Regions from separate parts of the Blautia sp. MSK.18.38 genome, predicted to be linked through region 2. Evidence: predicted binding sites of a transcription regulator. Region 2 holds the regulator's gene; each other region holds the start of a gene.
What was found. Region 2 encodes Rex, which represses fermentation and respiration genes when NADH is low (regulators of the CRP and FNR family bind a similar motif). Its sites were predicted from a motif close to ATTGTTAANTANTTAACAAT; they were not measured.

Region 1: a site for Rex is predicted at 3,954-3,973, ahead of gap (type I glyceraldehyde-3-phosphate dehydrogenase). Genes of this name have one in related genera too.
Region 3: a site for Rex is predicted at 2,837-2,856, ahead of NE638_RS04715 (L-lactate dehydrogenase). Genes of this name have one in related genera too.
Region 4: a site for Rex is predicted at 3,066-3,085, ahead of NE638_RS08295 (CoB--CoM heterodisulfide reductase iron-sulfur subunit B family protein). Genes of this name have one in related genera too.

Annotation. Positions count from the first base shown of each region.
Region 1 covers NZ_JANFYP010000002.1:126,324-132,546, reverse strand. Annotated here, with positions in the region: gene NE638_RS02040 (cation-translocating P-type ATPase) at 1-551, shown strand, start outside; gene NE638_RS02035 (alpha-amylase family glycosyl hydrolase) at 695-2,818, opposite strand; gene NE638_RS02030 (histidinol-phosphatase HisJ family protein) at 2,893-3,711, opposite strand; gene gap (type I glyceraldehyde-3-phosphate dehydrogenase) at 4,016-5,035, shown strand; gene NE638_RS02020 (phosphoglycerate kinase) at 5,222-6,223, shown strand, end outside.
Region 2 covers NZ_JANFYP010000009.1:51,621-57,843, reverse strand. Annotated here, with positions in the region: gene alr (alanine racemase) at 1-473, opposite strand, end outside; gene NE638_RS07435 (NAD(P)H-hydrate dehydratase) at 470-1,987, opposite strand; gene NE638_RS07430 (redox-sensing transcriptional repressor Rex) at 2,049-2,696, opposite strand; gene abc-f (ribosomal protection-like ABC-F family protein) at 2,911-4,827, shown strand; gene NE638_RS07420 (pyridoxamine kinase) at 4,858-5,724, opposite strand; gene pdxR (MocR-like pyridoxine biosynthesis transcription factor PdxR) at 5,817-6,223, shown strand, end outside.
Region 3 covers NZ_JANFYP010000005.1:35,923-42,145, forward strand. Annotated here, with positions in the region: gene NE638_RS04710 (Tex family protein) at 1-1,794, opposite strand, end outside; gene NE638_RS04715 (L-lactate dehydrogenase) at 1,867-2,814, opposite strand; gene NE638_RS04720 (FMN-binding protein) at 3,162-4,766, opposite strand; gene NE638_RS04725 (penicillin-binding Tp47 domain C-containing protein) at 4,910-6,223, opposite strand, start outside.
Region 4 covers NZ_JANFYP010000010.1:100,569-106,791, forward strand. Annotated here, with positions in the region: gene NE638_RS08285 (3-isopropylmalate dehydratase large subunit) at 1-1,119, shown strand, start outside; gene NE638_RS08290 (L,D-transpeptidase family protein) at 1,334-2,773, shown strand; gene NE638_RS08295 (CoB--CoM heterodisulfide reductase iron-sulfur subunit B family protein) at 3,148-3,942, shown strand; gene NE638_RS08300 (4Fe-4S dicluster domain-containing protein) at 3,939-4,328, shown strand; gene NE638_RS08305 (CoB--CoM heterodisulfide reductase iron-sulfur subunit A family protein) at 4,333-6,223, shown strand, end outside.

The DNA.
Region 1 (6,223 bases), on a different contig from region 2:
TCTTCTTCGGGGATTCCTATCCCTTTGAGCCGATCCAGATGTCTCTGATCAGTGCCTGCGCTGTTGGTATTCCTACATTCCTTCTGGCACAGGAGAATAATTATGAGAAGATCGACCATACATTTTTGCGTCATGTATTTATGAATGCATTTCCGGCTGCTGTGACCATCACGGGCTGTGTGTTCAGTGTGATGCTGGTATGCCAGAATGTATACCATTCCAATGCTATGCTGAATACAGCCTGTGTGCTTGTAACAGGATGGAATTATATGGCGGCACTTAAGACAGTTTACGCACCTCTGAATAAGTATCGAAAGGTGATCATTTACAGTATGCAGGTGATCTTTTTCGGTGCGGCGGTGGTTCTGCAGAATCTTCTGACACTGGGATCGCTGGAATTCGGAATGATCATTCTGGTGTTCCTTCTGATGACATTTTCTCCGATCCTGATCGATGTGATCACGGCCTGGCTCAGAAATATTTACAGCCGTTCGCTGGATAGTGGGGAACAGGGGAAATTTGCTGCATTTATTGATAAGCTGAGAAAATAATAATATGAGAAATAAAAAAGGACACTGCCCGTTGAAAATGGCAGTGTCCTTTTTTGGCAAATAAACTGTGAAGCAGTTATCCAGTTATCCGGTGCAGAGCTGTGTAGAGAATGCAGATTGTGGATATCCGCCTGACAAAGCTATTATTTTGTGTGCATAAGCCAGATAAATCCGAAAGCCGGGATCTCTACAGCCTGTGCGTCTCTCTGAACTCCTGTGAGAAGATCTGTGTAGGTACCGTCCTGTTCGTTGATCCAGGCTACCTTATCCTGGTCGCTGAAGTTGTAGATGCAGATCAGCTTTTCTTCAGAAGTTTCTCTTACCAGGGCAAGGAGAGCTTTTTCCCAGGTTTCCAGTGTATGTGCAGAAACTTCAGGTGCAAATACCGGATGGCTGGCACGGATGGATTCCAGCTGCTCAAGACTGTTGAAAATGCGTCCCTGGATCGTTTCGGCATCGGCTCTGTTCCGGGCAAGTGCCCAGTTGAAACGTCCGTTGTGGAGCCAGCGGGGATCAGCTGCTTTGGAAATGTCTGTTTTATAGGTGTAGTCATTCAGCTGTCCGACCTCGTCACCGCTTCGAAGTACCGGAATTCCGGGGAGGGAAAGAAGCAATGCATGAAGTGCTACGTCATAGCGGATTCCCCGGCTGACACCCTCCATATTTCCTTCATAATCAAAACGCTCGATTCCTGCAAGAGATGCGGTTGTTCCGCAGAGCTCAGATTTCTCGGTTTCCGGATTTACATAAATTTCACCCCGGGCAAAGGAATCAGGGAAAATACCTGCCAGGAATTCATTCAGATAATCTCTGTGAGGCCCTTCTGTGATAAAGCTTCCTTTCAGGAAATCATAGTCCAGATTCCAGCGTACCGTGTTGCGGTTACGGAGGTAATTCTGGAATACCGGTGCCTGCGGAAGGTCTGCAGCTCTGTCGATTCCCCGGCGGAGAAGGGCAGTGTCCTTTGTGGCAACGGTATGCCAGAGATCGGACATCAGCTGGGTGCTGTTTACAATGTGAAGTTCCGGCATATCGGAAGTTCCGCCAAATGCAGCAGCCTCTGCAGGTGGGCGGTCTGTTTCGCCAAGGAGAAGAATTCCGGGGCATACGATCTCACACACCATTCGGGTCATACGCAGCAGAGAGTGAAGCTTCCAGAGATTTTCTTCCGGCATCATCGGAAGGACACCAAGGCTGAATACAGAAGCACCTTCATTTGCAAGCTCCAGGATCTGAAGAAGCATTGCATTGAAATAAGCCGGAGTCTGGAGCACACATGGCGCACCGGACTGTGGGTCATCCACAGAAAGACTTAACGGGATCTCAAGAGCCAGGCGGATACCTGCTTTCCTACAGTTAGCTGCAAGTGTGTACAGATCTTCGGAAGTTCCGATCTCCGGGATAATGCGAAGAGAGCAGTTGGAGGTTGCCTGGAAAAGATCTGTCAGGTACAGAGTGTCTGCTTTGCATTCACTGATATAGTCCAGCTTATCGGACAGCCCGGAAAGAGTATCTGCGAAGTCAGCAGGATTTACAGCCATTCCGGTGAAAGTAGTCTTACGGAACCAGTCAGGATCTGCAGCGCAGTTCTGGTCGGCTTCCTTCATGGAAAGAGAACGCTCACGGTAGATTTCTTTCATCTTTTTTGTGAGGCTTGAGAATGTGCCGGTAACTTCCGGGTGATCGCGGAACAGTTCGCAGTAGAGCCATTTCAGATCATTGTAGTAGTATTTCAGACGTTTCTCGTAGAGGGCATCGTAAGCTGTGTCCTCCTTGGAAGTTTCGACTTTCAGAGGCTCGGTCTTGGAAGTAGTAACTTTCGCCGGTTCAGTCTTGGAGGTCTCAACCTTGATCGGTTCGGTCTTGGAAGTCTCGACCTTGATCGGCTCGGTCTTGGAAGTCTCGACCTTGATCGGTTCGGTCTTGGAAGTCTCAACCTTGATCGGCTCAGTCTTGGAAGTCTCGACCTTGATCGGTTCGGTCTTGGAAGTCTCGACCTTGATCGGCTCAGTCTTGGAAGTCTCGACCTTGATCGGCTCGGTCTTGGAAGTCTCGACTTTGATCGGTTCGGTCTTGGAAGTCTCGACTTTGATCGGTTCAGTTTTGGAAGTTTCGACTTTAAGCGTTTCCTTCTTTACGGTTTCAAGTTTTTTCACTTCGGCTTTAGCATTTTCAACAGATTTGGCAGCACTGGTATTTTTTTTCAGCTGCTTTTCTTTTTTTGCCTGCATGGCAGCTTTCTTTTTCTGGAGTCTTTTTGTTGACATATAGAGTTCCTCCTTAGATAAAATGATATTTTCGGTATAAAATGTAAACTCTCTCACCGGAGAGAGAAACAGAGCTACAGCTTATGAAAAACAGGACGGCGGTTTTTAAATACAGCATAATAGGAAAAACCACATTCACGGAGAACATCAGCCGCCTTGTCAAAAGCGTAGCCAATCTTATCCGGAGTATGGGCATCTGCACCGATGGTGATGATCTCACCGCCAAGCTCACGGTAACGTCGGATAATATTGACACATGGATTCGGTTCACCAAGCCCGTAGTGATAACCGCCTGTGTTCAGCTCGATTCCCACATTTTTGCGGATCAATGTCCGCAGGATCTCGTCCAGGATCTCCTTATATCTTCCATAAGAATACTGACGGTTCTGATTTGGACCATAACGTACTACATAGTCGATATGTCCGTACACATCCATCTCGTCAAAAGCAGCGATATTTTCCAGGATGGATTCAAAATATTCCATGTAGCATGCGGATTCCTTACGGCCCTCAAAATAAGAAGGATAATAAGGATCGTATCCGTGCACCACATGGGAGGAACCAATAACGAAATCAAAGGGAACTTCTTTCAGAAGATCGGAAAAAGATTCTGCAAGCTGAGGCTGAAGTCCAAGCTCGATCCCGAAGTTAACCTGGATCTGGTCTTTAAAAGCATCCGCAAGACTCTCAAGTTTCTGGCGGTATGCAGGGATGTTCAGGGAAAAATCAAGATTTTCCGGAGTATCGGGATAATCCGGATCAAAATGTTCAGTAAAACAGATTCCCGTGAGACCCTGGTCTGCGGCAGTCTGGATCATTTCTTCCATCGGTGTATCGGAATCTGCGGAAAAAGAGGAGTGCATATGGCAGTCCCATAAAATTTTCTGGTCCATTTTGTACCTCCATATTCAAGCCTTTATATTCTGTGACAATGATCGTATCTGCCTGTTATGAATCCGGGAAAGTCAAACTCCCAGCGGGAATATAGATATCCGTTTTAGGAATCAGCAGGACAGAACTTTCTATCAGAGAATTATAGCACATTTTTCAGAAATTTTCTTAATATTTATTTTAATGTTCTTTTTTATAAATAGCTCTTGAATTTTTGTTTGGAATTAGGTACAATATGAAACAGGTTGATGTTTCTTTAACAAAGGAACGATTTAATCACCATTCAATTCATAGGAGGAATTTATCATGGCAGTAAAAGTTGCAATTAATGGTTTTGGACGTATCGGTCGTCTTGCATTCCGTCAGATGTTTGGAGCAGAAGGATTTGAGATCGTAGCAATCAACGATCTTACATCTCCTAAGATGCTTGCTCACTTATTAAAATATGATTCTACACAGGGAAGATATGCTCTTGCTGATAAAGTAACAGCAGGCGAGGATTCCATCACAGTAGACGGAAAAGAGATCAAAATCTATGCTAAGGCTAACGCTGCAGAGCTTCCATGGGGAGAGATCGGTGTAGACGTAGTTCTTGAGTGCACAGGTTTCTACACATCCAAAGACAAAGCTCAGGCTCATATCGATGCAGGTGCTAAGCACGTAGTTATTTCCGCTCCGGCTGGAAACGACCTTAAGACAATCGTTTACAACGTAAACCATCAGGGTCTTACAAACGAGGACAAGATCATCTCCGCAGCTTCCTGTACAACAAACTGCCTTGCACCAATGGCTAAGGCTCTTAACGATCTTGCACCGATCAAATCCGGTATCATGTGCACAATCCACGCTTACACAGGCGATCAGATGACACTTGACGGACCGCAGAGAAAAGGCGATCTGAGAAGATCCCGTGCAGCTGCAGTTAACATCGTTCCGAACAGCACAGGTGCTGCTAAAGCTATCGGACTTGTTATCCCAGAGCTTAACGGCAAACTTATCGGTTCTGCACAGCGTGTACCTACCCCAACAGGTTCTACAACAATCCTTACAGCAGTAGTTGAAGGAAACGTTACTAAAGAGCAGATCAACGCAGCTATGAAAGCAGCTTCTAACGAGTCCTTCGGATACAACGAGGATGAGATCGTATCCAGCGATATCGTTGGTATGAGATTTGGTTCCCTCTTCGATGCTACTCAGACAATGGTACTTCCACTTGAGAATGGCACAACAGAGGTTCAGGTAGTTTCCTGGTATGACAACGAGAACTCCTACACAAGCCAGATGGTTCGTACAATCAAGCACTTCGGAAAACTTCTGAACGCTTAATTTTCTGCGAACGGGTGTAGAAGAATAGACTCAGAAAGGGTCCGGTCTGAAGAGGACCGGGCCCTTTTTTTCCAAAAGATCAAACAAAAAAATGTCTGAGGAAATGACTGTTAACAGAGCGGACAACAATACCGCTCGCCCTTATTCATCTGCTTTTGCAGAAATAAAAGTTAAGGAGATATAGAGATGCTGAACAAAAAAAGTGTTGACGATATCAATGTAAAAGGACAGAAAGTACTTGTAAGATGCGACTTCAATGTTCCGCTTCAGGATGGAAAGATCACAGATGAGAACCGTCTTGTAGCTGCTCTTCCTACAATCAAGAAACTGATCGCAGACGGCGGAAAGGTTATCCTTTGCTCCCACCTTGGAAAACCGAAGGGAGAGCCGAAACCGGAGCTTTCTCTTGCACCTGTAGCAGTTCGTCTTTCTGAGCTTCTTGGCCAGGAAGTAAAATTTGCAGCAGATCCTGAGGTAGTAGGACCGAACGCAAAAGCTGCTGTAGCAGAGATGAAAGATGGCGATGTAGTTCTTCTTGAGAACACACGTTATCGTGCAGAAGAGACAAAGAACGAAGACAAGTTCAGCGAAGATCTTGCTTCCCTCTGTGATGTATTTGTAAATGATGCATTCGGAACTGCTCACAGAGCTCACTGCTCTAACGTAGGTGTTACCAAATATGTAAAAACAGCAGTTGTAGGATATCTGATGCAGAAAGAGATCGATTTCCTTGGAAACGCTGTAAACAATCCGGAGAGACCATTCGTAGCAATTCTTGGCGGTGCTAAGGTTTCCAGCAAGATCTCTGTAATCAACAACCTTCTTGACAAGGTAGATACACTGATCATCGGTGGTGGTATGTCCTATACGTTCTCCAAGGCTATGGGCGGACATATCGGAACATCCCTCTGCGAGGATGATTACCTTCAGTATGCTCTTGACATGATGAAGAAAGCAGAGGAGAAGGGCGTGAAGCTTCTTCTTCCTGTAGATAACAGAATCGGTGATAACTTCTCCAATGACTGCAACATCCAGGTTGTAAAACGTGGTGAGATTCCGGACGGATGGGAAGGAATGGATATCGGACCGGAGACTGAGAAGCTTTTTGCAGACGCTGTAAAAGATGCCAAGACTGTTGTATGGAACGGACCGATGGGATGCTTCGAGATGCCGAACTTCGCTCATGGT
Region 2 (6,223 bases):
TTCGGGATTTTTGAGATTTTTTCGATCTTTATCGCATTTTCCGGAATATCCGCATATCCGATCCTTGTCATTCCCGTATCCAGAGCCAGATGAATATGTACATTTTTTCCAATGCGTGCACCTGCTTTTGCATATTCTGCCGCTGTATTTAGATCTGATATGGTGATCCGGACATCGTTGGCTGCAAGTTCTTCATAATATTCCTCAAATACAAGGCCAAGGATCAGGACAGGCTTGATGATCCCTGCATGCCGAAGCTCCAGTGCCTCCTCTGCAGTAGCTGTTGCAAATCCCCAGATATAGTCATAGTCCTGGATCAGACGGGCAATAGCTCTGGCACCATGACCATAACCGTCCGCCTTGATCACAGCGATGATCTTTGTCCCTTCTTTGACATTTTTATGCATTTCCTCAAAATTGTGGGCAATGGCATCCAGTGATACCAGTGCTTTTACTCTCTCGTATTTTTTCATAATCCCGACTCCTCTTCACCTATAGCTAATGCCTTGGGCAGATATTCTATGATATCTCCTGCCAGCATACTGCGCATTCCTTTTTCAGCGGCTGCAAGATCACCGCAAAGTCCGTGAAGATAAACACCTAACGCGGCCTTTAAAACCATGGGAGGCTGTTCCTCCGTTTTCAGATACATACATAACACTGCTGCCAGGATCCCGGAAAGCACATCTCCGCTTCCTGCAGTTGCCATTCCGGAATTACCGGAAAGATTCAGATACATCTGGCCTTTTTCATCTGCGATCACCGTACATGCATCCTTCAATACGCACACAGAGCCTGTTTCCGCAGCACATTTCAGTGCAGTATCTGCGATCTCATGCTGGATCTCCTGGATCGTTCTGCCACTGAGCCGGCTCATTTCTCCGATATGCGGTGTCAGGACTACATGCTCTCCCAGATACTGGTACCACTGTGGATGTGCAGCCAGAAGGTTCAGGCCGTCCGCATCCAGGATCAGCGGCTTTTTCTCCCGGGCAGCCGCCGTGAGAAACCACTGTTCTCTCTCACGGCTGGCCACTGATGTTCCAAGTCCCGGTCCGATCACGATCACATCACACCAGGATAGAAGCTGTTCATTGGATTCCTGATCAAAGCGGCTGCAGACCATAGCCTCCGGAAGGAGTATCTGCAGTGGGATCCTGTTGGCTTCCACAGTCTGGATCTTTACCATTCCCGCACCGGCACGAAGTGCTGCACTGGCGCTTAAATAAGCGGCTCCACACATTCCCTCACTTCCGGTCACAAAGAGCACTTTTCCGAAGGTACCCTTGTTTCCGCCGGGATCACGTTCCGGAAACAGCTTCAGATCTTTATTTTCCAGACAGGCGGCAGATGCAGTCACAGCTTCCTGCTCATAGATCCCGATATCGGCGGTAACGATCCTTCCTGCATACAGTCTTCCCGGATAAAAGCAAAGACCTCTTTTCCGGTAGGCAAATGTGACAGTCAGATCGGCGCTGAAGGCAATTCCCATTTCCAGGCCAGTATCTCCGTTCACTCCTGACGGGATGTCAACTGCAATCTTTTTGGCCCTCGCACTGTTCATCTCATGGATGATATCAGCATAATGCCCCTCGATCGGACGCGTCAGGCCTACCCCAAACACGGCATCTACTATAGTAGTATATTCACTCCACTGCGGGTTATTCACCTCCGGGACACGATAACCGGAAGCGATCTTATACTGAAGAGCTGTCTCTCTGGTCATTTTATCTTTGTTTCCGACCATATAAAACTCTACCCGGATTCCCTTCAGATGGAACAATCTGGCAACAGCGATACCGTCACCGCCATTATTTCCGCTTCCGCAGACTACCAGGATCCTTTCGTCCTTCTGGAGATACTTTTCTGTTTCCTCTACCACCTTCAGTGCCGCCCGCTCCATCAGAACCTCGGAGGGAACTCCGATCTCACGGATCGTTGTGGAGTCCAGATCCTTCATTTCTTTGCAGGTAACAAGCTTCTTCATTCTGTCTTCTGCCTCCCCTCTGTCATAGAGAAAGCTGCCGTTTCCGGCAGCTTAACAATTCTTACTTATCCACATGTTCCTGCCTGTATTTGCTGAGATTATAAGACAGTGTCATCAGACTCTCGGAAAGATGAACGTTCTCTACGATCACATCATCCGGTGTCTCAAGATCGAGATGTGCAAAATTCCAGATTGCCTTGATCCCGTTCTCCACCAGGATATCTGCCATTTCCTTGGCTTTATTCTTGGGAAGTGTCAGGATCGCGATCTCCACGTTATTCTCTCTCAGGAAAAACGGAAGCTCACTGAGCATCTGGATCTCAAGTCCACGGACTGCGATGCCCTCAAGCACAGGATTTACGTCAAAGATACCAACCAGCCTGAACCCGCGCTTCTCAAAATCCACATAATTGGCAAGTGCCTGTCCCAGATTACCGGCACCCAGGATGATCATCGGATGAACGGTATCCAGTCCCAGGATCTTACCGATCTCTGTATAAAGATAGTGTACATTATAGCCATACCCCTGCTGCCCAAAACCGCCAAAATTATTAAGATCCTGACGGATCTGAGAAGCTGTGGTATGCATCTTTTTACTTAATTCATTGGAAGAAATACGTTCTACATTATCTTCCATCAGCTCTCCTAAGTAGCGGTAATAGCGTGGCAGACGCTTAATCACCGCTTTCGAGATTTGTTTTGTCTCCACGATAGTTTTCCTCCTTACCTTACACTAGGTTAATTATAACGAATTGACATTTTCCTGTCAATTAAAGTTGTCTATTCTGTACAAATTTCTTTATAATTTTTCTAATAATTGATTTTTTCTTTGAAATCCCGGCAGTTTCCGTTATAATAGGTGGAGGATTTTTCCCTGTTCAGACATAAACAGGGGTGATTCTTTATACAGGAGGACAGTTTTTATGATTTTATCATGTCAGAATATATGCAAGGCCTTTGGCGAAAAAGTAATTTTAAATGATGCATCCTTTCACATTGAAGACCGTGAAAAGGCTGCTCTGATCGGATGCAATGGTGCAGGAAAGACCACACTGCTGCGTATCATCATGCAGGAGCTTTCTGCTGATTCCGGTACCGTGGTGCTTGCCCGGGATAAAAATATCGGCTATCTTGCCCAGTACCAGGATATCCACGGACATCATACCATCTACGAGGAGCTTCTTACCACCAAGCAGCACATCATCGATATGGAACGCCGTATCCGCAATATGGAACAGGAAATGAACACGGTGACCGGTGATGAGCTGAACCGTCTGATGGAAACCTATACCCGCCTGACCCATCAGTTTGAGCTGGAGAACGGATACGCTTACAAAAGTGAGCTGACCGGTGTCTTAAAGGGTCTCGGCTTCACGGAGGAAGATTATGACAAGCAGATCGAAACTCTTTCCGGCGGTCAGAAAACCCGCGTGGCGCTGGGCAAGATGCTTCTTTCCAAGCCGGATATCCTGCTTCTGGATGAGCCAACCAATCACCTGGATATGGAAAGCATCTCCTGGCTGGAAACTTATCTTCTGAATTATCCGGGAGCTGTTTTTATCGTCTCCCATGACCGTTATTTTCTGGATAAGGTAGTCACCAAGGTCATTGAGATCGAAGCCGGACAGACCCGCGTATACAGCGGCAACTACTCTGCCTATGCTCTCAAGAAGGCTCAACTTCGTGACGCACAGTACAAGGCATACTTAAATCAGCAGCGGGATATCAAGCATCAGGAAGCCGTTATCGCCAAGCTGAAATCCTTTAACCGTGAAAAATCCATCAAGCGTGCGGAAAGCCGTGAAAAAATGCTGGACCGTGTACAGAGGATCGAAAAGCCTCTTGAGCTCCAGGACCGGATGCGTATCTCGCTGGAACCACGGGTGTTAAGCGGAAACGATGTGCTCCACGTGGAAGCGCTTTCCAAGGCTTTTCCGGGACAGACCCTGTTCTCCGATATCTCCTTTGATATCAAACGCGGCGAGCGTGTGGCACTGATCGGAAACAACGGAACCGGAAAGACCACCATGCTGAAGATCATCAACGGTCTTATTGAGGCAGATGCCGGCAAATTTTCCCTTGGTTCCAAGGTGCAGATCGGTTATTACGATCAGGAACATCATGTTCTGCATATGGACAAGACGATTTTCCAGGAGATCTCCGATACTTATCCGACTCTCACAGAGACCGAGATCCGAAATATGCTTGCCGCATTTCTCTTTACCGGAGATGATGTTTTCAAGGAGATCTCCGCACTTTCCGGTGGAGAAAGAGGCCGTGTTTCCCTTGCAAAACTGATGCTTTCCGAAGCCAACTTCCTGATCCTTGACGAGCCTACCAATCATCTGGATATTGCCTCCAAGGAGATCCTGGAGGAAGCACTGGTCAGCTACACCGGTACAGTCCTTTATGTATCCCATGACCGTTACTTTATCAATCAGACTGCGACCAGGATCATGGAACTGACAAACCAGGCAGTGGTAAATTACATCGGTGATTATGATTACTATCTGGAAAAGAAGGAGGAGCTGACCAGTACCTATGCACCGGGAAGCACTTCTCCGGAGGCACCTGCCGAAGAAAAATCGGTTTCCGAGAACAAGCTTTCCTGGCAGCAGATGAAGGAAGAACAGGCAAAGAAACGAAAACGGGAAGCCGAGCTGAAAAAAGTCGAAGCCCGTATCGAAGAGCTGGAAACAAGAGACAGCGAGATCGACGAAACCATGGTCCTTCCGGATGTCTGCACCAATGTAGCGGAATGTACAAAGCTGAGCCGCGAAAAAGCAGCCATCGCTGAAGAACTGGAAGAGCTTTATGAAAAATGGGAAGAGCTGGCCTGACGGTCAGCTCTTTTTTATCCCCTCATGTTTTTATGGAAGCAGCATGCCGAGATGCTGTTCAAAGCATACACCATCGTTACGGTCTGTTCCTTCCTCCACCGCATCCCGGATCGATGCCGAGATAAAGTCCACGGCCAGCTCTGCACAGGTTTTCATGGAATATCTTTTTACCAGCCCTGCACTGAGCACGGATGCAAAAAGATCTCCTGTCCCGGAATAGCTTCCGCCAGATTTCTCTGCAAATACCCAGGAGCTGTTTCCGTTTTCCAGGACAAGATTTCCCATTTTCAGAGGCTGCCCCTCCTCCCTGTGATCCACTCCGGTGATCACAACGGCAGGAAGTGAAAATTTCCGGGCAAGTCCGCACCCGATCTCCCGGATCTCTTCCATCCGCCGGGCCTCTGATGCCTTTTGCAGTTCCTTCCAGATCTCCTCCATTTTTTCTTTTCCGTAGAGAAGAAGGAGGGCTTCCGTAAGGTTCGGTGTGATCACATAGGAACGACGTGTCAGTTCGCAGAACCGGCTGCGAAGCTCTTCTGTATAGATCGGATAAACCGCGCCGTCATCCCCCATCACCGGATCTGTAAGGATCAGAGTATCCTTCCCTGCAAACGCATCCATAAATTTCAGGATCCTGTCTGCCTGCTTATCGTCAGAAAGAAATCCTGTATAGATCCCATCCGGGAAAAATCCTCTTTTTTTCCACTGCTCCATATATGGTTCCATATGCTCTGTGAAATCCTCACAGAAATAACTTTCATAACCGGTCTGGTTGCTTAAAACAGCGGTGGGAAGTGGACACGCCTGGACTCCCATCACCGAGATCACCGGGATCGCTGCTGTCAGTGAACATTTCCCCAGCCCGGAAAGATCATTGATCACTGCTATTTTTTTCATGGTAATTCTCCAGTCTTGAGTTTTTTTCTGTAATATTATAGAATGAACTGTCAGGTTTACGCAATCATTTTTGGAAGGAAATCATCATACTTATGTTAAATATATCTGCAGAACACAAAAAAGAACACCTTTATCTGGAGGTTTATCACTATTACCGGAAGCTGATCCTGGAAGGCCGTCTCCTTCCCGGAAGCAAAATGCCCTCCCTCCGCAAATGCGCCCAGGAGCTGAAGCTGAGCCGTACCACCATCGAAAATGCCTATCTTCTGCTGGCAGCAGACGGCTATATCATCGCCAGGGCACAAAGCGGCTATTATGTCACCAGCATTGCTTCCAAGCAGCATCTGCTTCCCCCCGAAAAACAGGATAAGGATATCACGCCCTGCCTTTATGATTTTGCCTCTTCCGGTGTTGACCGGGAAAGCTTCCGTTTTGATCTGTGGCAGCGTTACATCAAAAGCGCCCTCCGCCAGGGCGAACGTATGCTTTCTTATGGCGA
Region 3 (6,223 bases), on a different contig from region 2:
CAGTTTTCCGTAATCGCGGATCTGCCCAGAAATACCGGTAAGCTTACGCTCTGCCACATCTTCCGGTGTGTAGCCCAGCTTTTCCAGGAGTTTTTTTGCTGCGTCATAGCTTTCCGGATGGACACTGGTTGCGTCCAGAGGATTTTTGCCTCCTGTGATCCGTGTGAAACCTGCACACTGCTCAAAGGCTTTCGGACCAAGCTTGGCAACCTTAAGAAGCTCTCTTCTTGTCTGGAAACGGCCGTTTTCCTCACGGTAGGCTACGATATTCTTTGCGATGGCCTTGCTGATTCCGGAAATATACTCCAGAAGGGATGCAGACGCAGTATTCAGATCCACTCCGACCTTGTTTACACAATCTTCCACAACGCCGTTAAGGGCTTCTCCCAGCTTTTTCTGGTTCATATCATGCTGATACTGACCGACACCGATGGATTTCGGATCGATCTTTACAAGCTCTGCAAGCGGATCCTGTACACGTCTTGCGATGGATGCGGCGCTTCTCTGTCCAACATCGAAATTCGGGAATTCTTCCGTGGCAAGCTTGCTTGCGGAATATACAGAAGCACCTGCCTCGTTGGTGATAACATACTGGACCTTTTCAGGGATTTCCTTAAGAAGCTCCACGATGATCTGCTCGGATTCTCTGGATGCCGTTCCGTTTCCTACAGAGATCAGTGTCACATGATATTTACTGATAAGCTTTTTCAGGGTTTCCTTTGCGGCACGGATCTTGGTCTCATTGGTTGGTGCTGTGGGATAAATAACTGTGGTATCCAGAACCTTTCCGGTAGGATCTACCACTGCCAGCTTGCATCCGGTACGGAAGGCAGGGTCCCAGCCAAGAACTACCTGTCCTGCAATTGGAGGCTGCATGAGAAGCTGCTCCAGATTTTTGCCAAAGACATGGATGGCACCGTCCTCTGCTGCCTCTGTAAGGGCGCTTCGGATCTCACGCTCAATAGCCGGTCCGATGAGACGTTTATAGCTGTCCTCAATGGCTTCTTTCAGAACAGGTATAGTGTATGGATTATCGCGGACGATCACCTGTTTTTCAAGATAACGGATGATCTCTTCCTCAGGTGCAAGGATCTTCACAGTAAGGAATTTCTCTTTCTCACCACGGTTCAGAGCAAGGACACGATGACCTGCAAGCTTTTTCACCGGCTCCTCAAAGTCATAATACATCTCGTATACAGACTGCTCCTTCTCATCTCTTGCGGTAGAACATATAGTTCCCTTATCCATTGTTCTCTTACGGATACTGATACGATAATCTGCTTCATCAGAAATGTGTTCTGCAATGATATCTCTGGCACCGCTGATGGCCTCTTCCACAGTTTTGACTTCTTTTTCCTCAGAAAGAAATGTTTTTGCCTCTTCTTCAAGAGGTTTCTTCGTCATCTGGAGAAGGATGATGTCGGCCAGCGGTCCCAGACCTTTTTCCCTGGCGATGATGGCACGTGTACGGCGCTTCGGGCGGTACGGACGGTAAAGATCCTCTACCACAACGAGTGTCTGCGCTGCCTCGATCTGTTTCTTCAGCTCCGGAGTCAGCTTGCCCTGCTCCTCGATGCTGCCCAGAACCTGAGCCTTTTTATCCTCAAGATTTCTTAAATAAGTAAGTCTCTCATTAAGATTACGAAGCTGTTCGTCGTTCAGTGTACCGGTTGCTTCCTTACGGTATCTGGAAATAAAAGGAATGGTGCAGCCTTCATCGATCAGCTTAACCGCTGCCTCGACCTGCCATTTCTCAACGTTCAATTCTCTGGTAATTACCTGAATAATATCCATTTTTATCTTTCTCCCGTTGTTTCAAATTTGCCTGAGGCTGCTTTTTCCTCTTTACACAGCTTCTGACATTTATCAAAGATCAATCTGTGCGATCACGTCCTTCAGAGCATTGGCGCTTGCATGAAGCTTCTCTGTCTCCTCCTCGGTCAGCGGAACACGAACGATACGTTTTACACCTTCCGGTCCGATAGAAGCCATGGTACTAAGACATACATCTTCAACACCGTACTCTCCGTGAAGCATGGTTGATACACTGACTATTGTATCAGATGCTGCAAGAAGAAGCGAGCAAAGTCTGCAAACAGATACGGCTACCGCATAAAATGTAGCACCCTTCTTGGCGATCACAGTTGATCCTGAAGTATGAACATACTCCAGAACCTCTTCTCTGTCAAGTGGTTGCAGATCTTTCTGATCCTCATGAACGATCTTGTCAAACTCATCAAGGGTCGCACCTGCAACAAAGGCTCTGGACCACGGTACAAAGGAAGTATCTCCATGCTCTCCGAATACATAGGCGTGGATGTTTTTCTCAGATACACCGTAGTGCTGAGAAAGTCTGCAGCGGAGACGGGCCGTATCCAGGGCGGTTCCGGAACCAAGGATCTGATTTTCCGGCAGTCCGGAAAGCTTTGCAAATGCATAAGTCATAATATCACATGGATTACTTACGATAATATAAAGCGCTTTGGGAGCCACCTTTACGATCTCCGGAGTAATACTCTTCATAATGTTGACGTTGGTCTGTGTCAGCTCGATGCGAGTCTGTCCCGGTTTTCTGGCAATACCGGAAGTGATGATCACAATGTCAGAATCTACAGCATCCGGGTAATCTCCTGCCACGATGGAGATCGGCTCACGGAAACTGGTTCCCTGCTCAATATCCATAACCTCACCTTCAGCCTTATCTTTGTTAATATCGATCAGAACAATCTCTGATGCAATACTCCTCTGTGATAAGGTATAAGCGATAGTTGCTCCTACACTTCCTGCTCCGATGATCGTAATTTTACTGCTCATATTTGTTCTCCTTTCAGCGTTGTTTGTCATTTTAATAACAACTTTAATTACACACATTCAAACATAACATAAAACATTGCCCTGTGCAATAAAAATTTTATTGTATTTCTCAGGTTAATTCCCGCTAATTTGTATTTCAAATTATTTAAACCGATTATATTTTCTGATATTTTCCCTATTATTCTGTATACATTCCTGTTATTTTTTTATCGATTTATAGAAGCAATTTCAGAAACCTAGCAAAAAACCTCTGAACTTCAAAAAAAATCAAGAAGTCCAGAGGTTTCTTTCACCTCTTATTATTGGCTTAGATTCAGATGTTTATAGCTGCTCCAACGTTCACCCGGTTAATTCTTTGCCTGGGCAAGGGCTTTTTGTGCAGCGTCCAGGATCCCTTCGGAAGAATATGTGGCTCCGCTGACAGTATCGATTCCATCCGCCGACTGGTTTGCCATGATCTGAGAATAGATCGTGCTCCATGCAGGATCAAAAAATTCCGGTGTATCCTGATTTGTCTGCTCAATGGATACGATCTGGCCTCCTGAGATCGTAATTATCAGATATGTTTTTCCTCCATATCCAAAAGCCGAGCCTGTATACGTTCCATCTCTGTACATTCCCACCGGTTCCGGTGCTTCCGTTGGCTCCGGTGTTGCATCCGGCTCATCTGTCCCTGGTGTTGGAGTTACATTGGGTTTTTCAGGAACCGGCGTCACATCCGGGTCGTCCGGCTCCGGCGTCGGGGTTGCTGCCGGCGTCTCTGTTGGCTTCGGTGTGGCTGTTGGTTTCGGCGTTGCCGTAGGTTTCGGTGTGGCTGTTGGCTTTGGTGTCGGTTTCTTTGTCGGAGTTGGTGTCGGTTTCTTTCCATACTCCGGATTGATCGCTTCTTTAAGAGCTTTTTTTACAGCGTTGAGAATTCCGTTGGAGGAATAGGTTGCTCCGCTGACTGCATCAATATCATCTACAGAATCCGTACCAATGATCTGTTCCTCCAGCACGCTCCATGCTTTTTCAAAAAACTGCTCCGTGTCCGTATTTTCCTGTTTCAGGGCTTCGATCACTCCATCCTTGATGGTCACAGTTACCTTCACGTCTCCATTGAAGCCCTTTGCCGAAGCTGTATATTTACCGTCCAGATATTTTTGGGGACTGTCCGGATCTTCCGGTTTCTTTGTAGGAGATGGTTTTTTTGTAGGTGACGGAGCTGATGTCGGAGTTGGTAAAGCAGTTGCTGCAGGTGTAGGGGTGACCTGCTGGCTGTTTCCATCTGCCGCTGCCTGGGAGAGGGCATTCTGAACTGCCTGGATGATTCCGTTGGAGGAATAGGTTGCTCCACTTACTGCATCTACATTCGGTGTATTTCCGGCGATCATCCTGCTGATCACACCCTGAGCTGACGCAAAATACGACGCAGTTTCTCCAGATGCCTCCAGAATATCTATGGCCGCAATCTTTCCACCGCTGATTGTTACTCTCACGCGAATCGTCCCGCCAAATCCGGTTCCGCTTCCTTCATACGTACCGTCCTTATATCCATCTGCCGGAACGCTTGCTACCGGTGTCTGCGTGGTTCCCTGTCCTGCGGCGCTGGCATTGCTTTTTGCAGATTCGGAAACCGTTCTTGTACCTGAGCTTTTTTTCGCTGCTGTTTTTTTTGCACTTTTTTTCGATGAGCTTTTCTTTTTTGTTGTACTGTTTTTCTCAGCTGTGGCAGTTGTGCTGTCAGAAACAGTATTTTCTTTTTCATACCCGAGATATTTTTCCAGCTCTGAAGCGGACATTACGGTCGTCTCTGCCTGCCCGACTGCTTCTGTCTCTCCATCAGAGCCCTTCGCCTTTATGCCTGAAAACACAAGCGCCGCAATCACAGCAGCTGCAGGGACCAGCTTGGTCCAGGGTATCTTCGGAGTATTTTTTTCCTCCTGCTTTTTATCTTTCAGATCTTTTTCCATGCTTCCTTACTCTCTCCTCTTTTCTTGCGGCCTCTGTCAGACATTGCTCTTCAGAAATCAGCAGACCTCTGCCGCAGACATTGCTCTATGTCTGCGGCAGAGGCTTCTGGATATCTGTGATCACATTCGGTTCAACAGCAAAATTATTTAACTGTTACCACAAATTTCTTTGTAATTCCGTTGCATTTCACTGTGATCGTTGCTTTACCTTTTTTGATTCCCTTTACAACACCCTTGCTGTTTACAGCTGCAACTTTTTTATTGCTGCTTGTATATGTAACCTTGCCTGCAGGTGCTGCTTTGGATCTGATGGTTGTTGTTTTACCTTTTTTGATCGTTGCAGAAGATTTTACAAGACTGAATGCAGGATTCTTGACAACTACCTTGCAGGTTGTCTTCAGGGCTCCTGCCTTTGCTGTAATCGTAACGGTTCCTGCTTTGATTCCTTTTACAACACCTGTTTTGCTGTTTACAGTTGCAACCTTTGTGTTGCTGCTTGTGTATTTTACAGTTGCAGATGGTGTTGCAGTTGCTTTTACAGTTGCTGTTTTTCCTTTGTAGATCGTTACGGAAGCCTTTGCGAATTTAATTTTAGAAGCTTTTACTGTTACCTTGCAGGTTGCTGTGGCATTTCCGACCTTTGCTGTGATAACTGTTGTTCCGGCTTTTACACCTTTAACAACACCCTTACTGCTTACCGTTGCAACCTTTGTATTGCCGGACTCAAATGTCACTGTTGCATCGCTGTCATTTGTTGTTGCCTTAAGAGTCGTTGTTTTTCCTGTATATACAGCTGCTGCTGTCTTATCAAGTGTAACTGTTACTTTCTGAAGCTCTTTCTCTGCTCCCTGAAGATGTTCAAGCGCTTCATTTACCTCAGCCTGACTTGCGTCTGTTTTTGCAAGAATGTCTTCTGCTTCCTGAAGCTCACCGGCAAAGGACTTCCAGGTTGCAATTGTGTAATCCTTCTCTGCCAGAGCTTTTGCAGCTTCCACTTCCGTTTTAAGGCTTGTAAAATCAGTCGGCTCCATTGTAGGATTTACGATATTCTCTGCAGTTGCCTGGAAGCTGTAAGTATAGTCATTATATCCAAGAGCATACACTGTCAGTTTCCAGTATCCTGTTCCGTCTGTTCCTCCCGGAAGCTTGCAACGTGCAGATTTTGTAAGTCCAAGCTGGATTCCCATTGCTTTATGCATCCAGTTATCTGCGGCAAACTTGGTTCCATAAGAAGCGAGGCATTTTGTATATGTAGAATCATCTCCATAATAATCCCAGCGTACAGCCTGCATATTTGCACCAAGATCGCCATAATTTCCATTGAGATCCACACGGAGGAATTCACCGTAGCTTCCGCTTGCTGCTTTTACACTCGGCTTGATCTCTGTTGCTGTTTTTAACGCCTGATCCTTGATACCGGAAGCTGTTCCGTCTGATTTTCTTGCTGTAAATGTAAA
Region 4 (6,223 bases), on a different contig from region 2:
GAAAAATTTGAGGAGATGGGCTTTCAGAAGCTGTGGGATCCGGACAAGGTTGTTCTGATCTATGACCATCTTGTACCGGCAAGTCAGCAGGATGATACCAGACATTTCCATGTGGGAGATGCTTTTGCAGCTAAATATGGCATGAAAAACGTACACAGAAGTGACGGTATCTGTCATCAGCTTATGACTGAGGCAGGTTATGTTAAACCCGGTAATATTGTATTTGGTACAGACAGCCATACCACGACTTATGGATGTGTCGGTGCGTTTTCTTCCGGCATCGGTTACACAGAGATGGCCAGCATCCTGGGAACAGGAACCATGTGGATCAAGGTTCCGGAAACCATAAAGGTTGTGATCGACGGAGAACTTCCGGAGAATGTCATGTCCAAGGATATTATCCTCCGCCTGATCGGTGACCTTCGTGCAGATGGAGCTACTTACCGTGCTTTGGAATTTTCCGGAAGCACCATTGAAAATATGTCTGTGGCAAGCCGTATGACTATGGCGAATATGGCAATTGAGGCCGGTGCGAAATGTGCACTTTTCACACCGGATGAGAAGACAGCTGCTTACTGCAACGTAGAGCTTGATGATTATCAGAAGAGTCTTGTGGGAGATGAGGATGCTGTCTACATGAAGACCATAACTTATAAAGCAGAGGATTTTGTGCCGGTAATGGCATGTCCGTCTCAGGTGGACAAGATCCGTGATGTCAGTGAGCTTCAGGGTGAGACCATCGACCAGGTATTCATCGGTTCCTGTACCAACGGACGTCTGGAGGATCTTATGGCGGCAGCAGAGGTGCTGAAGGGCAAAAAGGTTGCAGACTTTGTAAAGCTGATCGTGACTCCTGCCAGCCGCAAAATTTACCGCCAAGCTATTGAGCTTGGCATTCTGGATACTCTTGCGGAAGCAGGGGCTATCATTACGCATCCGGGCTGCGGACTTTGCTGCGGAAGAACCGGCGGAATCCTGACAGACGGTGAGAAGGTTGTGGCAACCAACAATCGTAATTTTCTGGGACGTATGGGAACTTCCAAGGTTCAGATCTATCTGGCATCTCCGAAAACAGCAGCAGCCTGTGCCGTTGCAGGCAAGATCGTAATGCCGGAATAAGAAGCAGAAGATTCTGAGAGAAATACTGCTGCCAGAAACAGATAAAGAAACGTATGAGAAAGACAGATTTTCGCAGAGGCGTCAGTCTGTCTTTTTTACCGGATCAGAAGGATCCGGGATAAGTCATTTTTACAGAAAATGGGATTTATTGTATTATAATAACGGCCAGTGTGACAACATAACATATATTACATAAGACTCGAGGGATAAGGGTATGGAGAAAAGATCAACCATCAGTAAAAAGACACTGAAGATCATACTTGGGATCTGCATTGGCGTAACGATCCTGGCAGTGGCAGGGTTATTTGTCTATACATACTTGGCAGATCATAATACGCTGGGACGGAAGATTTCCATATGGGGAGTGAATGTTTCCGGACTGGATGCAAAGCAGGCAGAAGAAAAGATCACTGCGGAATTTGCAGATCGTCCGGTATCCTTTCAGGAAAATGATCAGGAAGTTTACAGTACAACTTTGAAAGAGCTGGGCTACAGTCTCAATGAAGAAGCCCTTCTGAGTAAGCTTACAGAAATTCAGAAACAGCGGGAAGAGAGCCGGAAGCTTTTTCCAAAGGAAGAAAATATAGAACCGGAATGTCAGATCGAGGAAGATGAGGAGCAGGAAAAGCAGGCTCTCGATCTTTCAAATTTCGGTACGGAAGAAAGAAAAGCTTCTGTTGATGCAGCCATTCAGTACGATAAGGAGAAAAAAGAATTCACCCTTGTGAAACAGGTACAGGGGACGGAGATCGATCCGGATAAGCTGGAGACTACCGTGGACACAAATCTGAACGCAGCATTTGATACGGCTCTGCTTGGGGATACCATCACAGTACCGATCAACAAGCATGTGTATGTAAGCCCGACGGTCACTGTAACAGAGGATATGAAAAATAAGATTACAGACCTGAACAGCCAGCTGAAGAAATACCGCAGCAGTACAGTAACTTATACATTCGGAAGTGAAACGGCTGTTCTGGATTCCGATACGATCACATCCTGGCTGAAGGCTGAGGGGGAGACGCTGACTTTAGATGAAGAAGCCATTAAAGCCTACATCAGTGAGCTTGCCAACAAATACAATACCATTTATGTTCCCCGCACCTTTCATACATCTGCGGGAACGGATGTGACCATTGAGGGAAATGAGTACGGATACCGGATCGATCAGGACGGAGAATATGCGCAGCTTTTGGAAGACCTGAAAAGTGGTACTGCTGTAACAAGAGAGCCTGTTTACAGCAAAAAAGGATACCAGAGAAACGGAACAGACGATCTGGCAGGCAGTTACATAGAGGTCAGTCTGGATGCACAGCATTTGTGGCTGTACAAGGACGGATGCCTTGTGACGGAAACAGATATTGTCAGCGGTAAGCCGGTGAAGGGGCGTGAAACATATCGTGGTGCATGGCCGATCGCCTACAAGGCGAGTCCCTTTAACCTTACCAGCAATGAATATGGTTACGATGTAAAGGTTAATTACTGGATGCCTTTTGTCTACGGACAGGGACTTCATGATGCGTCCTGGCAGTCATCCTTTGGCGGGAACCGTTATAAAACCAACGGAAGCCACGGCTGCATCAATCTGCCTAAGGATCAGGCAGCACTGATCTATAACACCATTGATGCAGGTTATCCGATCATTATTTACTGATAGGAGCAAAAAAGCTTCGGAGAGATCCGGAGCTTTTTTTATGCCCGAAAATGAAAATTATCATGGAAGCAGGATCGTAAATGATAAGGCTTTTCAAAAGTACGTTAAAAAAAACACAAAAAAATATCGAAAAAGCCTTGTCGAAACAGAAATAACGTGATATGATGATTTCGGAAATCGAGCTAATACACTTCTTAATTGCGGAGGAAGAGTGTTTTTCTCTTTTATTTGGGTGCAAATTGATAAAAAACTCAAATAAGTGTTAGTTGAGATTTCATTTTTTTATTCATGTATCGTTAAAAAAAAGACAATATATGAACAAGAATATCTACTATAAACGTCAGATTTTAGACTAAGAAAGGATAATGAAAGGTATGAAGTACAGTTATTATCCGGGTTGCACCCTGAGAACAAAGGCCAAAGATCTGGATGAGTATGCCAGAGCCAGTGCCGCAGCCCTTGGGTTTGAGCTTGAGGAGATCGAGGACTGGCAGTGTTGTGGTGGTGTTTATCCGCTTGGCACAGACGAGATCGCCACAAAGCTTTCTTCCGTCCGTGCGTTAAACCAGGCAAAAGAAAAAGGCCAGGATCTGGTGACGATCTGTTCAGCCTGTCATCATGTGATCAAGCGTGTCAATGATGATATGAAAAATGTGGAAGATATCCGGACCAGAGCCAACAATTATATGCAGTTGGAAGCTCCCTATGAAGGAGAGACAACCGTTCTCCATTATCTGGAGGTTCTCCGGGACAGAGTCGGTTTTGATAAACTGAAAGAAAAAGTAGTAAATCCTTTTACCGGAAAGAAGATCGGAGCCTATTACGGATGTCTGCTTCTGAGACCTGGAAAGATCATGGCATTTGATGATCCGGAAAATCCAAGGATCATGGAGGATTTTATCCGTGCCCTTGGCGCTGAGCCTGTGATCTATCCTTACAGAAATGAATGCTGTGGAGGATATATATCCCTGAAAGAAAAAGAAATGTCACAGAATATGTGTGAAAAGATTGAAGAAAGCGCAGCAGGCTTTGGCGCAGATATGCTGATCACTGCCTGTCCGCTCTGCAAATACAATCTGAATAAAAATTCCGGAAATAAAATGCCGGTTTACTATTTTACAGAGCTTCTGGCAGAAGCCCTTGGCGTCAAAGAGGAGGTGGCAAAATGAGAGATAACCATTCTGCTGCGGAAAAAATAAAGGAGATCAGCGGGACCAATCCTCTGAAATGTATGAAGTGTGGCAAATGCTCTGCTACCTGCCCATCCTTTGACGAGATGGATATCAAGCCTCATCAGTTTGTGTCCTACGTGATCAATGAAAATATCGAAGCACTTGTAAATTCAGCATCCCTGTGGAAATGTCTTTCCTGTTTTGCCTGTGTGGAGCGCTGTCCGCGAGACGTAAAACCCGGAAAGATCATTGACGGGGCAAGACAGCTGGTTGTTCGGGAAAAAGGCGGAGACTATCTTTCACCAAATGAAATTCCGGAGCTTCTTGATCCGGAGCTTCCTCAGCAGCTGCTTGTAAGTGCGTTCAGAAGATACAGGAGGTGAGAAAGTGCAGAGAATCGGTGTATTTGTCTGTCATTGCGGAAGTAATATTGCCGCTACGGTAGACGTGAAAAAGGTTGTGGAGATCATTGCAAAAGAGCCAGGAGTTGTCCATGCAGAAGATTATCAGTATATGTGTTCCGAAGCAGGACAGTCCAGGATCCAGGAAGCCATCCGTGAAAAAAATCTCACAGGAGTGGTTGTCTGTTCCTGTTCTCCGCGTATGCATGAGGCAACTTTCCGTAAAGCAGCGGAAAAGGCCGGCCTGAATCCATATATGGTGGAGATCGCAAATATCCGTGAGCACTGTTCCTGGATCCACAAGGATATGCAGGAGGCTACGGAGAAGGCCGTGATCCTTGCAAGAGCAGCAGTAGCAAAAGTCAATTTAAATGCTCCTCTTCAGCCGGGAGAAAGCCGGGTTACAAAGAGAGCCCTGATCATCGGAGGCGGTATCGCCGGAATCCAGACGGCTCTTGATATTGCCGATGCAGGCTATGAAGTTGATATTGTGGAAAAAACACCAAGTATCGGCGGAAGAATGTCACAGCTTGACAAAACCTTCCCTACTCTGGATTGCTCCGCATGTATCCTTACTCCAAAAATGGTGGAGGCTGCAGCTCACGAAAAGATCAATATCTATACATACAGTGAAGTAGAAAAAGTTGCAGGTTTTGTAGGAGATTTTACTGTTGATATCCGCAAAAAAGCGCGAAGTGTCAACATGGACAAATGTACAGGCTGTGGAGTCTGCCAGGAAAAATGTCCTTCCAAAAAGATTCCAAATGAGTTCAACAGAGGGCTGAACAACCGGTCAGCTATTTATACTCCGTTTGCACAGGCGATTCCAAATGTTCCTGTGATCGACAGAGAGCATTGCCTGAAATTTAAGACAGGCAAATGTGGTGTCTGCTCCAAAGTATGTCAGGCAGGAGCCATTGATTACGATCAGCAGGATGAGATCGTAACACAGAAATACGGAGCGATCGTGGTGGCAACCGGATTTGATACCATCAAGCTTGACAAATACGATGAATACGCATACAGCCAGAGCAAGGATGTGATCACATCTCTGGAGCTGGAGCGTATCATGAATGCTGCAGGACCTACAAAAGGACATCTTGAGCGCCTTTCCGATGGAAAAGCACCGAAGGAGATCGTATTTATCCAGTGTGTTGGAAGCCGTTGCTCCGATGACCGTGGAAAGCCATACTGTTCCAAGATCTGCTGTATGTACACAGCTAAGCATGCCATGCTGATCCGTGATAAATATCCGGATACCAATGTGACGGTATTTTATATTGATGTCCGTACACCTGGTAAAAACTTCGATGAGTTTTACAGAAGAGCAGTTGAGCAGTATAACGTAAACTACATCAAAGGTCAGGTAGGAAAAGTAATTCCGCAGCCGGATGGAACACTTCTTGTTCAGGGCTCGGATCTTCTTGATAATAAGCAGATCTTCAAGAAAGCAGATATGGTAGTTCTTGCAACAGCCATTGAGCCAAATCCGGATGTACGTAAGATCGCTACCATGCTTACTGCAAGTATTGACACCAACAATTTCCTTACAGAAGCCCATGCAAAGCTTCGTCCTGTAGAATCACCGACAGCAGGAATTTTCCTTTCCGGTGTATGCCAGGGACCAAAGGATATCCCGGAGACAGTTGCCCAGGCAGGAGCTGCGGCTGTAAAGGCCATAGGACTTCTTGCAAAGGACAAGTTGACAACCAATCCATGTACGGCAAGATCCGACGAGCTTCTCTGTAACGGATGCTCTACCTGTGCAAATGTATGTCCTTACGGAGCGATTTCCTATGAGGAGAAACAGGTCAACGATCACGGTATCCGTGAGACAAGAAGAGTTGCGGTTGTCAATACAGCACTTTGCCAGGGCT